Regions from separate parts of the Streptomyces odontomachicola genome, predicted to be linked through region 1. Evidence: riboswitches for the same ligand, from Rfam matches in the RefSeq annotation. Region 1 holds a riboswitch; each other region holds the start of a gene.
What was found. Region 1 has a riboswitch for cyclic di-AMP ahead of ABEE00_RS33495 (C40 family peptidase). Riboswitches for the same ligand answer to the same signal wherever they lie in the genome.
Positions count from the first base shown of each region.

Region 2: another riboswitch for cyclic di-AMP. It lies ahead of ABEE00_RS19400 (LysM peptidoglycan-binding domain-containing protein); the one in region 1 lies ahead of ABEE00_RS33495 (C40 family peptidase).
Region 3: another riboswitch for cyclic di-AMP. It lies ahead of ABEE00_RS10745 (transglycosylase family protein); the one in region 1 lies ahead of ABEE00_RS33495 (C40 family peptidase).

Region 1 covers NZ_JBCFOK010000026.1:77,929-82,390, forward strand. The annotation lists gene pcrA (DNA helicase PcrA) at 1-1,209, opposite strand, end outside; cyclic di-AMP (ydaO/yuaA leader) riboswitch at 1,504-1,637, shown strand; gene ABEE00_RS33495 (C40 family peptidase) at 1,661-2,860, shown strand; gene ABEE00_RS33500 (hypothetical protein) at 3,009-3,362, opposite strand; gene ABEE00_RS33505 (C40 family peptidase) at 3,730-4,462, shown strand, end outside.
Region 2 covers NZ_JBCFOK010000010.1:44,491-48,952, reverse strand. The annotation lists gene ABEE00_RS19410 (cellulase family glycosylhydrolase) at 1-614, shown strand, start outside; gene ABEE00_RS19405 (GNAT family N-acetyltransferase) at 718-1,326, opposite strand; cyclic di-AMP (ydaO/yuaA leader) riboswitch at 1,654-1,813, shown strand; gene ABEE00_RS19400 (LysM peptidoglycan-binding domain-containing protein) at 1,818-2,588, shown strand; gene ABEE00_RS19395 (glycoside hydrolase family 84 protein) at 2,824-4,462, shown strand, end outside.
Region 3 covers NZ_JBCFOK010000005.1:158,146-162,607, reverse strand. The annotation lists gene ABEE00_RS10755 (oxidoreductase) at 91-1,008, shown strand; gene ABEE00_RS10750 (response regulator) at 1,107-1,844, shown strand; cyclic di-AMP (ydaO/yuaA leader) riboswitch at 2,385-2,542, shown strand; gene ABEE00_RS10745 (transglycosylase family protein) at 2,560-3,828, shown strand; gene ppdK (pyruvate, phosphate dikinase) at 4,091-4,462, opposite strand, start outside.

The sequences.
Region 1 (4,462 bases):
GAGGCGGTCGATCTCGTCCGCGATGAACTGCGCCTCGTCGTGCTCGGTGTCCGCCACATAGCCGGTGATCGCGCGGCCCGAACCGGCCTGGGTCCACAGGTTCTTGGGGCGGCGGTTCTCATTGCGCTCGATGACGGCGTTGGCGGCGCTGAGGATGGTCTGCGTGGAGCGGTAGTTCTGCTCCAGGAGGATCGTGGTCGCGTCCGGGTAGTCCTCCTCGAACTGGAGGATGTTGCGGATGGTCGCGCCGCGGAACGCGTAGATCGACTGGTCCGCGTCGCCGACCACGCACAGCTCGGCCGGATCGTCCCCGCCGCCGACCAGCTCTCTGACCAGGGCGTACTGGGCGTGGTTGGTGTCCTGGTACTCATCGACGAGCACATGCCGGAAGCGGCGCCTGTAGTGCTCGGCCACGTCAGGGAAGGCGCGCAGCAGATTCACCGTGGTCATGATGATGTCGTCGAAGTCCAGGGCGTTGGCCTCGCGCAGCCGTGCCTGGTACATCGCGTAGGCCTCGGCGAGGGTCTTCTCGAAGCCGTCGGCGGCCTGCGCGGCGAAGTCCTCCTCGTCGACCAGCTCGTTCTTGAGGTTGGAGACCTTGGCGCTGAAGGACTTCGGCGGGAAGCGCTTCGGGTCGAGGTCGAGATCGCGGCAGACCAGGGCCATCAGCCGCTTCGAGTCGGCCGCGTCGTAGATCGAGAAGGACGAGGTGAAGCCCAGCTTCTTCGACTCGCGGCGCAGGATGCGCACGCACGCGCTGTGGAACGTGGACACCCACATCGCCTGCCCGCGCGGGCCGACAAGCTCCTCGACCCGCTCCTTCATCTCGCCCGCGGCCTTGTTGGTGAAGGTGATCGCGAGGATCTGCCCCGGGTGCACGCCCCTGGCGCCGAGCAGATACGCGATGCGGTGGGTCAGCACACGGGTCTTGCCCGAGCCCGCGCCCGCGACGATGAGCAGCGGCGATCCTGTGTGCAGCACGGCGTCGCGCTGCGGCTCGTTCATCCCCTCCAACAGCGCCGCGGTGTCCACGACGGTGCGCGGGGCGCCGTCGCGATACCACGGGTCGCGGGCACCGCCGTCCAAGGCGCCCGCGAAGAGATCGTCGGGTGCCTGCTCGGGGCCCTCGGGATCCGGAGGAGGCGGCGGCTCCTCCTCGGCCGGGGGCTCGAGGTGCGCGAGATAGCTGTCGTCGAAGAGGCTGCTCATCGTCGTCCGAGTCTAGGCGCCACCGCTGACAGGCTGACGCCGTACGCCGGAACCGGCCTGGAAACAGCGGCCCCCGATTCGTTCCCGGCCCGCCCCGGGCGCATTTCCGGGCCGCTCGACGAGGGCGCGGTGAACTCCCCGTACGACCCCTGTGACCTCCCCGTGTGCACTCGGCAACGAAAAGATAACGGACGTATCGCACATCGCCCTTCACATCAGCCACACGCCTTCGCTACCGTGCGTGCGGGCAGTCCGCACCGCTTCGCCGGCGAAAGCGCCGGCACGGGCCGCCCCCGCCGAGTCCGGCCGCACGCGCCGGAGCCGGGGACCCACCGCGTACGCACGTACCGCAGGGGTGAATCGGAGCGCTGACGCGCACCGTAGGGCCGCCTTCCGACGCCCGAACCCGACAGCTAACCCGGTAGGCGGAGCACGGAAGGAGCCGCCGGCCTTGGCGTCCCATCGCAAGCCGCGCACCCGCATACTTCAGTCCGCCAGCACGAAGCGCGGGGCCATAGGCGTCACCACCGCCGCCTTCGCCTCCGTCACCCTCCTCTCCCAGGGCGCCTCGGCCGCACCCTCCGACGACGGGGCGGGCAGCGGCGGCCACACCGGCAGAGCCCCTGTCGAGGATGTGCAGAGGCAGGTGGACCGGCTCTACCACCAGGCCGAGTCCGCCACCCAGAAGTACAACGAGGCCAAGGAGCGCACCCGTTCCCAGCGTTCGAAGCTGGAGGGCGCGCTCAACCAGGTCGCGCAGCGCACCGAGAAGCTCAACGACGCGCGGCGCACGCTCGGCACCTACGCGGCCGCGCAGTACCGCACCGGCGGCATCTCGGAGACCGCCACGCTGCTGCTCACCCAGGATCCGCAGGGCTTCTTCAAGCAGAAGCACATGATGGACAGGATGACCGGCCGCCAGAAGGAGGCCGTCGCCGAGTACGAGAAGCAGCAGCGCGCGGCCGCTTCGCAGCGCTCCGAGGCGACGCAGCGGCTCTCCTCGCTGGCCTCGACGCAGCGCAAGCTCAAGGACAGCAAGCAGGAGGTCCAGGGCAAGCTGGCGGACGCGCGGAAGCTGCTGTCCCGCCTGACCGCGCAGGAGAAGGCCCGGCTCGACGCGCTGGAGCGCAAGAAGGAGGCCGAGGCGCGGCGCAAGGCCGCCGAGGCGGAGAAGCGGGAGCAGGAGCGCCGCGAGCACCAGGGCGGTTCCGATTCCGGCTCCGGTTCTGGTTCCGGTTCCGACGCGGGCTCGGGCTCGGGGGCCGGTTCGCAGGAGGGTTCCGGCGGGGGTTCCTCGGCGTCCTCGAAGGCGGAGAAGGTCATCGCCTTCGCCAAGCAGCAGCTCGGCAAGCCCTACGTCTGGGGCGCCACGGGCCCGTCCTCGTACGACTGCTCCGGGCTCACCCAGGACGCCTGGAAGTCGGCCGGCATATCGCTGCCGCGCACCACCTGGGACCAGGTGAAGATCGGCACGAAGGTCTCCAAGTCCCAGCTCCAGCCCGGTGACTTGGTCTTCTTCTACGACGACATCAGCCATGTGGGCATCTACGCGGGCGGCGGCCAGATGATCCACGCGCCCAAGCCGGGGGCCAACGTGCGCTACGAGTCGATCAACTACATGCCGTTCCACTCGGCGGTGCGGCCGGGCTGACGGCGGGCCGCGGCGCACCGCCGCCCGGGCCTCCGCGCCGGCCGGAAGATCCGGTACGGGCCCGCCCCGCCGCACCCCGGCGGGCGGACCCGTACCGCACTCCTCCGGCCTCCGCTTCTGCTTCCGCTACGCCGGACTCAAGCCCCGCTCAGGTCCACAGGACGGCGATGAAGATGTTCGCCGTGGTCAGCGCGCCGATCGTGCCGAGCACGGAGGACGGCACCTTCTCCTCGTCGCGTTTCACGTAGACCAGGATCAGGACCACCACCAGCAGCGCCAGCTTGATCCCTATCTTGATGTTGTTCACGGGGTTGCTCTCGGCCTGGTTGAGGCCGACCAGCACCGCGCCCGTGACCAGCATGGTCAGCGCGCCGTGCAGCATGCCGGGGGAGATCCGCGCCTCGCCCGTGCGCAGCGACTTCATCTGCGCGAAGAAGCCGCCGAGCAGGGCGGCGATACCGACGATGTGCAGGGCGACGAAGATGTTGATGAGCACGTTCATGGCTCCGGAGGGTATCCGGGGCCATAACACGACCTGTCGGTCAGGGTGGGCGTATGTCCCGCATCGGTCGCGGCCCAACCGGAACGCGTCGCTCCACGGCCCGCGCCGTGAGCCCGCCTCTCCCGCGTGAACGAATGCGGTCAGTCGCGGTCAACGCCGCACGACGGCTCGGGCCGCGCGGCTAGCGTCCTCGCCAGGTGGCCGGCCCCGCCCCTCGGGACCGCCGGCCGCCCCCGCCGAGAACCGGCGGCGGCCGCATTCCCCCTGTGGCGGCCGCCGCCGGTTCCCCTCGCGGGCCGTACGACGCCCGGCGCCGCACCGGCGCCGCACCGGCGCCGCTCAGCACTCAAGGGAGTGACGGCCGCACATGGCCTCCCACCGAAAGACCTCTCCCCGCTCTTTCTCCCCTCGCTCCTCTTCTCCCTCCGCTCTCCCCTCGGCTCCCCGGCACCGCTTCGAACCCCACCCGACACAGGGCTCACGCCCGCACCCTCACCGCAGGCCGCGGGCCCCGTTCTCCGTACCGCTCCCCGCTCCCCTCCCCCGCTCCCTCTCGCTGCCGCTTCCCGCAGGCGCCGCACGCGCGCTGTCCGGGAACGCGGCCCGCGCCGTCCTCACGCTCGCGATCGCCGGCACGGCCACCGCCACCGCGTACGAGGGCTCAGGGCACGCCGCGCCCCGCCCGTCGGCCGAGCAGATCAAGTCCCGCTCCGACGCGCTGCACCGCGAGGCCGAACGGGCAGCCGAACGCTCCAACGGCGCCCAGGAACGCGCCGACCAGGCCAGACACCATCTGGAAGACCTGCGCGACGAGTCGGCGCGACGGCAGTCCCGGCTCAACTCGGCCCGCGACGAACTGGGTTCCTTCGCCACCGCGCAGTACCGGAACGGCGGCCTCGACCCCGCACTGCAACTCGTCCTCTCCTCCTCCCCCTCGGACTACCTCGACCGCGCCGCCGTCACCGAACGCGCCGGCGTCCGCCAGTCGGACGCCGTACGCCAGATCACCGAACAGGCCAGGTCAGCGCGCCAGGTACGCGAGGAGGCCGCGGAGACGGAACGTTCACTCCGGCACGCCTCGGCCGCCGCGCGCGCCCACA
Region 2 (4,462 bases), on a different contig from region 1:
TCCACGATTACTGCACTTCGCAGGCCGTTCTGCACAACTACTTCGGCTGCAAGGGCCCGGACGCGGCCGTCTTCGCCAACGCGGAGAAGCAGTCGCGCGCACACCAACAGGGGCTGCTGCTCACCGAATTCGGCGCCATCACGGCCGAGGATGTACTGCGTTCCCAGACCGACCTGGCGATGAAGAACAAGGTCGGCTACCAATACTGGGCCTACACCGGAAACGACCCGACCACCGCGGGCCCCGGCGACGAACAGGCCCTGGTCTTCAACACCAAGCGCCCGCCCCGCGACGGCAATGTCGACTGGAAGAAGCTCGACGCCGTGTCGGTCCCGCATCCCGACCGGGTGGCCGGGATTCCGCGAGATTACGGCTACGACCGCGAGGCGCGCGCCTTCGACCTGCGCTATACGCCGGAGAAGGCGGGCGGCGGCGCCTTCGGGGACGGCTCGGTGACCACGGTCCGGATTCCCGCGCACAGTTATCCGGAGGGATATCGCGTACGGGCCGAGGGTGCGCGGGTGACCTCCGGGCCTGACGCGCGGACGCTGCGGCTGGAGCTGAAGCCGGGCGCGGAGGAGGTACGGGTGTCGGTCCGGCCGACGGACGGCTGAGCGGCGGGAGTTGTCAGCCGTACGGGGTACGTGAAGGGGGCGTACGTGGAGGTGGCGTACGCGGAACGGGCGTACGTGGAGGAGCGCCCGTGGAGGGGCGGGCTCAGCCGTTGCGGAGGCCCGCCCTGCGCCTCTCCCTCGCCTCCCTCGCCTCCCATTCGGCGCGGGTCATCGCGTACTCGACATCGCCCTGCTCAGAGCCCTCGATCGGGTCGGGCCAGTCGCCGAAGCTGGTGCGCACGAAGCGCAGGCCGGCCTTTTCCATGACCCGGCGCGAGGCGGTGTTGACGGTCATCGTGTGGGCCGTCACCCGCCGGACGCCGAGCTCGGTGAAGCCCCTGCGGAGCAGGGCGCGGGCGCCCTCGGTCGCGTAGCCGCGGCCCCAGACGGCGCGGCGCAGCCGGTAGCCGAGCTCGACCTCGTACGGCTCCGCCTCCCACAGCGGGCGGAACTCGAACCAGCCGAGGAACTCCCGCGTGGCCCGCTCCCGCGCCGCCCAGTAGCCCACCGTGCCCGGTCCTGCACCCAGGCCGGGGTGGCGGCGGAGCATGCGCGGGAGGTCCTGGGTACGCAGGGTCTCGCGGGGTGTGGGCCTGCCGCCGTTGAGGTAGCGCATCACGGCCGGGTCGGCGTCGAGCTCGGTCAGGCGGTCCAGATCGTCCGGGGTGAGCGGGCACATGAGCAGCCGCTCGGTCTCCCAAGGGGTGTGCATGGGCCGATACTTGGGGCTGCGGAGCGCGTTGGCAACCGGTTTGCGGCGCCGAGAAAAGTTCCGAATTTCCAGGATTTCCCTTTTCGGGTGACGGTTGCGGTCGACGGCAGTGATTCGCGTCACCTTTTCCGCGCGGATGGATCTTTCCTCGGGGTGAGTCCGGGCCCATTTCCCTATCCCGGGCGATGAGTTGACGCACCGTCCAGCATTCCCCTTCTTCTCCGGCAGGGAATCCCGGAAAGGAATACGGGGGTTGTTCGGGGTCGCCTTTCCTGCCTACGTTCGGCTCGACCCCCGGGCGGAGCGCCGAATCCTGCCGCCGTCCGGACAACACACCCGTGCACTTTCGGCAGGAGCGGGGGAACCGCGCAGGCCGCCGTTGCGGAATTCCGGAACGGCTCGGGGTGAAGCCGCACAGCACGCAGCGGCCGGGCCTCTCCAGCCCGAACCCGACAGCTCACCCCGCAGGCGTCACCGGAGAGGAAAGCACCATGGCCGCTCAAGGCAAGCACCGCCGTCCGAAGTCCGCTTCCCGTCGCCTGCACAAGGGGTTTGTCGCCGTGAACACAGGGGGCGCCGCCCTCGTTCTGCCCGCGGTCGGAGCGGGCGCCGCCCACGCCGCGCCCGCCGAAAAGCCCGCGGCGGCGGAGCGGACCGGCGCCTCGAACTCGGGCGACGGCTCCAGCGCCTCCCAGACCTATTCGGTGGCTCCCGGGGATTCCCTCCACAAGATCGCGGAAAGGTTCTCCGTCGACGGCGGCTGGAAGAAGCTCTACGAGGAGAACCGGGACGCCGTGGGCGCCGATCCCTCGATGATCCTTCCGGGCACGAAGCTGACGGTCGGAGCGAACTCGGGAGGGGCGAACTCGGGCGGAGAGTCCCGGAGTTCCGGCCCCGCGCCGTCGCCGCAGGGAAGCGCGAATGCGCAGCAGAGTGCGTACTCCGACAACCTCGACGGGTGGATCAGGGAATCCCTCGACATCATGAAGCAGCACGGAATTCCCGGCAGCTACGAGGGAATTCACCGCAACATCATGAGGGAGTCCGGCGGCGACCCGCGCGCCACGAACGGCTACGACTCCAACGCCGCAGCCGGCACGCCATCCCAGGGCCTCCTCCAGGTGATCGCCCCCACTTTCGCCGCCAACCACGTCCCGGGAACGTCCCAGGACCCCTTCGACCCGGTCGCCAACATCACCGCGGCATGCAATTACGCGGCGAAGCAGTACGGGTCGATCGACAACGTGTCGGGGGCGTACTGAGGGGTTCGGTCCCGCACCCTGCTGTGTCCGGTGGCCGCACGGCCACCGGACACAGCGCTGCGTGCAGACCCGGGCCACGCCGCGACCCACACCCCGGCCGGCCCGCTTGCACTTCCCTCCCCCGCTCTTGGACTTTCGTGCCGTGCGGGACCCCTGGGGTTGACGGGGTTGTGGAGGGGTCGGAGTCTGAGCTTTGGGCTTTGTGTCCGATTGCCGGTTCTCTTGTGGAGGCAGTTTGTCCGCCGCCAGAACTCCCGCCGCGCTCCTCTCCCTCGCCCTCCTGGCCGCCGCCCCGCCCGCGCTCGCCTCGGACCGGCCCGCCGCCGACCGTCAACCCGCCGAGCACCGCGCCTCTGACCAGCGGCCCGCCGGTCAGCACGCCGATCCCCGTCCGCTGCCGGTCGTTTCGCCCACGCCGCAGCAGCTCAGCCGTACGGGGCCCGGCCTCCCCCTCCCGCACAAGATCCGGGTCGTGACCGGCAAGGACACCGATCCGGCCGCGCAGCGGCTGCTCACCACGGTGCTGCGCGGCAGCGGCGTACGCGTCGAAGAGGCCCGTGCCGCCGCGCCGGGACGGGTGAACCTCCTGCTCGGCGCGGCCCGGCGGCCCGACATCGCGCGGGCCCTGCGCGGGACCGCCGTACCCGACCGCGCCGAGTCGTACGGGCTGCGCGTCGACGCGCGCGGCACCGTCGCGCTGGGCGGGCGTGACGGCGCGGGGCAGTTCTACGCGGTGCAGACCCTGCGCCAACTCATCGCGGGAGCAAAGAAGTCGGCGCTCCCCGGCGTCGCGGTCGCCGACCGTCCCGCGATGCCGCTGCGCGGCAGCATCGAGGGCTTCTACGGCAAGCCCTGGACGGCGGCCGAGCGCCTGGACCACATGGACTTCCTCGGCGACACCAAGGCCAACACCTACGTCTACGCGCCGAAGGACGACCCCTACCACCGCGAGAAGTGGCGCGAGCCCTACCCCGCGAAAACCCTCTCCGAGCTGCGCGAACTCGTCGACCGCGCACGTGCGAACCACGTGCGGTTCACCTTCGCCGTCTCCCCCGGCAACTCGATCTGCTACTCCGACCCGGACGACCTCAAGGCGCTGAAGGCCAAGCTGCGTTCGCTGTACGACATCGGCGTGCGCTCCTTCTCCATACCGCTCGACGACATCAGCTACACGAAGTGGAACTGCGCGGGAGACGAGAAGAAGTTCGGCGCTCCCGGGCGCGAGGCCGCGGCGAAGGCGCAGGTGAGCCTGCTGAACGAGGTGCAGCGTGACGTCCTCGCGCCGCTGCCTGGCACGCGGCCGCTGCAGACGGTGCCGACCGAGTACGGGGACCTGAAGGAGACGGCGTACAAGAAGACGCTGCGCACGTCGCTCGACAAGGACGTCGAGGTGATGTGGACGGGCACCGACGTGGTGCCGCCGGAGATCACCAAGGCGCAGGCCGAGCGCGCCTCGGAACTGTTCGGGCGCAAAGTCTTCGTCTGGGACAACTATCCCGTCAACGACTTCGCGCAGACCACGGGGCGGCTGCTGCTCGCCCCGTACGACAAGCGCGAGCCGGGACTGTCATCGCAGGTCAGCGGGCTGGTCTCGAATCCGATGAGCCAGGCGGGCGCCAGCAAGTCGGCCGTCTTCACCATGAACGACTTCGCGTGGAACGACCGCGGCTACGACCGTGAGCGCTCCGCCGCGCAGGCGGCCCGCTACCTCGCGGGGGGCGACGCGCGTACGGCACGGGCGGTACGCGTCTTCGTGGACCTCAACCATCTGGCCCCGACATTCGGCGATCGGCCGTGGCAGCCGCAAAGTCCGGTACTTAACAGCAAGTTGGCGCCCTTCTGGGAACGCTACAGGAGCGATCCGGCCGCGGCGC
Region 3 (4,462 bases), on a different contig from region 1:
GGGGCAATCAGGGGGCAGCCCGTAGCGGAAGGGAAGTCGAGGGGCGCGGGGCTCTCCCCGAACACCACCCCGCGCCCTACCCTGTGCCGCATGGGCTGGACCGCACGCAACATCCCCCCACAAGCCGACCGCACGGTCATCGTCACCGGCGCCAACAGCGGCCTCGGCTACATCACCGCGCGCGAGCTCGCCCGCCGCGGCGCCCGCGTCCTCCTCGCCTGCCGCAGCGAGAAGCGCGGCACCGGGGCACGCGACCGCCTCCGCCACGAAGTACCGGAAGCGCAAGCGGAGTTCAGGCAGCTCGACCTCGCCGACCTCTCCTCCGTACGCGCCTTCGCCACCGCCCTCCCCTGCGACCGCGTCGACCTCCTGATCAACAACGCGGGCGTGATGGCCGTGCCGTACGGCCGCACGGCGGACGGCTTCGAGACGCAGTTCGGGGTCAACCACCTCGGCCACTTCGCGCTCACGGGCCTGCTCCTGGAGCGCCTGCTCGACGCACCGGGCGCCCGCGTCGTGACCGTGTCCAGCCTGGCGCACGCCCTGTCCAACATCGACATGAGCGACCTCAACAGCGAGCACCGCTACCGCCGCTGGCCCGCGTACGCCGCCTCCAAGACGGCGAACCTGCTCTTCGTGCACGAGCTCGCCCGCCGCGCGGCCCGCAAGGGCCTCGACCTGACGGCCGCCGCCGCGCACCCCGGCTACTCGGCGACCGAGCTCCAGGAGAAGGGCGCGCGCGAGGCGGGACGCCAGGCGGTGCGGCGCATCATGCGCACCGGCAACGCGCTGCTCGGCTCCTCGGCCCAGCTCGGCGCCGCCCCCACCCTGTACGCGGCGACCGCGCCCCGCGTCCCCGGCGACGGCTTCTACGGCCCCCGCATCCTCGGCGTACGCGGAGGCCCTGGCCCCTCCTGGCGCGCGCCGTGGACCCGCAACGACACCGCGGGCGAGCGGCTGTGGGCGGCATCCGAGCAGCTCACGGGGGTCGGCTACGGGGCGCTGTAGCCGCTCCAGCGCACGGCCCCGCACGCCGCCTCCGTACGCCGTCCACCCCTTGGACGGACGCGTTCCGCCCCTCGTACACGTGCGCTACGGTGTCGCGCATGAAGCAGCCCGTCCGCGTACTCGTCGTCGATGACGACTTCATGGTCGCGAGGCTGCACAGCACGCTCGTCGAGCGCGTCGACGGCTTCGAGGTCGCCGGCAGGGCGCACAGCGGAGCCGAGGCGCTGTCCCTCTTCCACGAGCTCAAGCCCGACCTCGTACTGCTGGACATCTACCTGCCCGACATCCCGGGCCTCGACGTGCTGCGCGGCCTGCGCGGCGGCGAGGCCCCGGACGACGGTCCCGACGTGCTGGTCGTCACGGCCGCGCGGGACGCGGAGACGGTGCGCGGGGCGCAGCGCGGCGGGGCGGTGCAGTACATCATCAAGCCCTTCGAGCCCCAGCTCCTCCAGGAGCGGCTGCGCGGGTACGCGGAGCGCCGCCGCGAGCTGGCCGCGCTGTCGGCCGCCGGGCAGGACGACGTGGACCGGCTGTTCACCGGTTCGCCGTCGCCGGCCGCCGCCGGTCCGGTGGCGGGCGGCGCCGCCAAGCCGCTGCCGAAGGGCCTGACCGAGCAGACCGCCGGGCTGGTACGCGGCACGCTGGAGTCGCACGCGGGCGGCGAGGGCCTCTCGGCCTCGGAGTGCGCCGAACACAGCGGGCTGTCCCGGGTGAGCGCGCGGCGCTATCTGGAGCACTTCGTGGCCACCGGTACGGCGCGGGTCACGCTGCGGTACGGCACCACGGGCCGGCCCGAGCGCCGGTATCACCCCGAGCCCGTCCGCCACTCCCGCTGACTCCCGCCGGGTCAGGCCCCTTCCCGGGCCCTCCCTCTCCGCGCGCTTTACGCCGTACCGCCCCGCGTCAATTTCCGTGGCGCGGCGCACACTTGGCGGCCAATTCTCCGTGACCGCGGCCACTTTCCTCCGGCGCACACCCGGCGCGCACTGATCATTTTCCCCGTAATACCCACGGGAAATGCCGTACGCCACAAGATCGAATTTCCCGATTTCCGTGACCCAGGCCACAGGAAATCGGTGAGTTGGACCACAGGAAAAACTCTTTGCGGAGCGGCGAGTTCGGCGTTCATGACAGATCAAGCCAGTGAATCATGGCCATGACCTGGGCGGTTGGTCATGCGTTGTGACTCGGTAACGGAATGGAACGGATCACCGAAGAGCTCCGCTGATGTCCGCTTCCTTGTGGTCGCGAATTTCGTCTGCTTAGTGTTCATGCCGCCACCGCACGTCCCATGCGGTGGTTCCGTGGCCGGGACGCCGAATCCTGCCGCCCGGCACGCGGAAACAGACGACGAACAGGGCGGCAGGAGCGGGGGAACCAGGTAAGCGCCGTAACCGCGCACCCGACCGGTGCCGGGAGCGGCTAGGGGTGAAGCCATCCCCGCGGAAAGCACCAAGGAGCGCTTTCGCGGAATGGCCGGGCAGCTCCAGCCCGAATCCGACAGCTCACCTCGCAGGCGTAGGAGAGGAAACGCACAGCTTTATGGCCACCATTTCTGAGCGCGCCCGCAAGAGCCGTCACCAGACCCGCCGCATGGCCCGCATCTCGCTGGCCATCACCGCGGGCGGCGCGGGCATCGCCCTTCCGCTGCTCGGCGCGGGCAGCGCGCACGCCGCCGACGTGAGCACCTGGGACAAGGTCGCCCAGTGCGAGTCGGGCGGCGACTGGTCCATCAACACCGGCAACGGCTACTCCGGTGGCGTCCAGTTCGACCAGCAGACCTGGTCGGGCCACGGCGGCACGCAGTACGCGCCGAGCGCCGGCGAGGCCACCAAGGAACAGCAGATCAAGATCGCTGAGAAGGTGCTGGCCGAGCAGGGCCCGAGCGCCTGGCCCAACTGCGGTCCCAAGGCGGGCCTGAGCCAGGGCGGTCCGTCCCCGGACCTGGGCGGCGACAGCGGCAGCGGTTCGCAGCAGCAGAGCGAGCAGAAGCAGCAGGCTCCGAAGCAGGAGGCCCCGAAGCAGGAGGCGCCCAAGCAGGAGTCCGCGCCGAAGCCGCAGTCCGCTCCCAAGCAGCAGGACGCGCCGCAGAACGCCGGCACCACCTCGTACAAGGTCGTCTCCGGTGACACCCTCGGCAAGATCGCCGACGCGAAGGGCGTCCAGGGCGGCTGGAAGAAGCTGTACGAGGACAACCGCCAGACCGTCGGCGGCAACCCGAACGTGATCTTCCCGGGCCAGAACCTGGACCTCAAGGGCGGCTCGGGCTCCGGCTCGGGTGACGCGGGTGCGAAGCCGCAGGGCTCCGCGAAGGCCGCGCCGTCCGCCGCCGACGAGGCCAAGAAGGCGGAGAAGTCCGCCGACCAGGCCGAGAAGAAGGCCGAGAAGAAGGCGGCCGACGTCAAGAGCGTCGGCGGCGACTACGTGAAGCCGGTCGACGCGCCGACCAGCACGCCCTACAAGGCGTCCGGCGGCTCCTGGTCCAGCGGCAGCCACACCGGCGTGGACTTCTCCGCGCAGTCCGGCACCCCGGTGAAGGCCGTCACCAACGGCACCGTGGTCAAGACCGGCAACGGCGGCGCCTACGGCAACGAGGTCGTCATCAAGGGCGAGGACGGCAAGTACACCCAGTACGGCCACCTCACCTCGGCCACCGTCCAGGCGGGCCAGAAGGTCAACGCCGGCGACCAGATCGCCATCTCGGGCAACACCGGCAACACGACAGGACCCCACCTGCACTTCGAGGTCCGCACGGGCCCCGAGTACGGCAGCGACATCGACCCGGTGGCCTACCTCCAGGAGCACGGCCTCAACGTCTGATCCCCGAGAGGGGGTTGTGGGAACCCCTTACGGAACACGGGTCCGAGCACAGGATGCCCGGCACTGCGGCGGCAGTGCCGGGCATCCGGCTTTTGTACGGGGACAGCGGGAGAACCCCGGGGACACCGGGAAACCCCCAAACGCAAAAACGAGGGGGCGGCACCTCCGCACAGGTGCCGCCCCCTCTTCGTTCCGGCCCCCGTGGCGCCGCCGGTGAGGGTAAGTGGGGCGACGCGCAAGGGGCCGGTGGCCGGTCAGTCCGTCACGCCTGGCCGGCCGCCGCACGGCCCGCTTCGAGGCGGGCCACCGGGATGCGGAACGGCGAGCAGGACACGTAGTCCAGGCCCACCTCGTGGAAGAAGTGCACCGAGTCGGGGTCGCCCCCGTGCTCGCCGCACACGCCGAGCTTCAGGTCGGGGCGGGTGGCCCGCCCGGACTCGACGGCGCTGCGTACGAGGGAGCCCACGCCGTCCTTGTCGATGGTCTCGAAGGGGGAGATACCGAAGATGCCCTTCTCCAGGTACGCGGTGAAGAAGCTGGCCTCCACGTCGTCACGGGAGAAGCCCCACACGGTCTGCGTGAGGTCGTTCGTGCCGAAGGAGAAGAAGTCGGCCGACTCGGCGATCTGACCCGC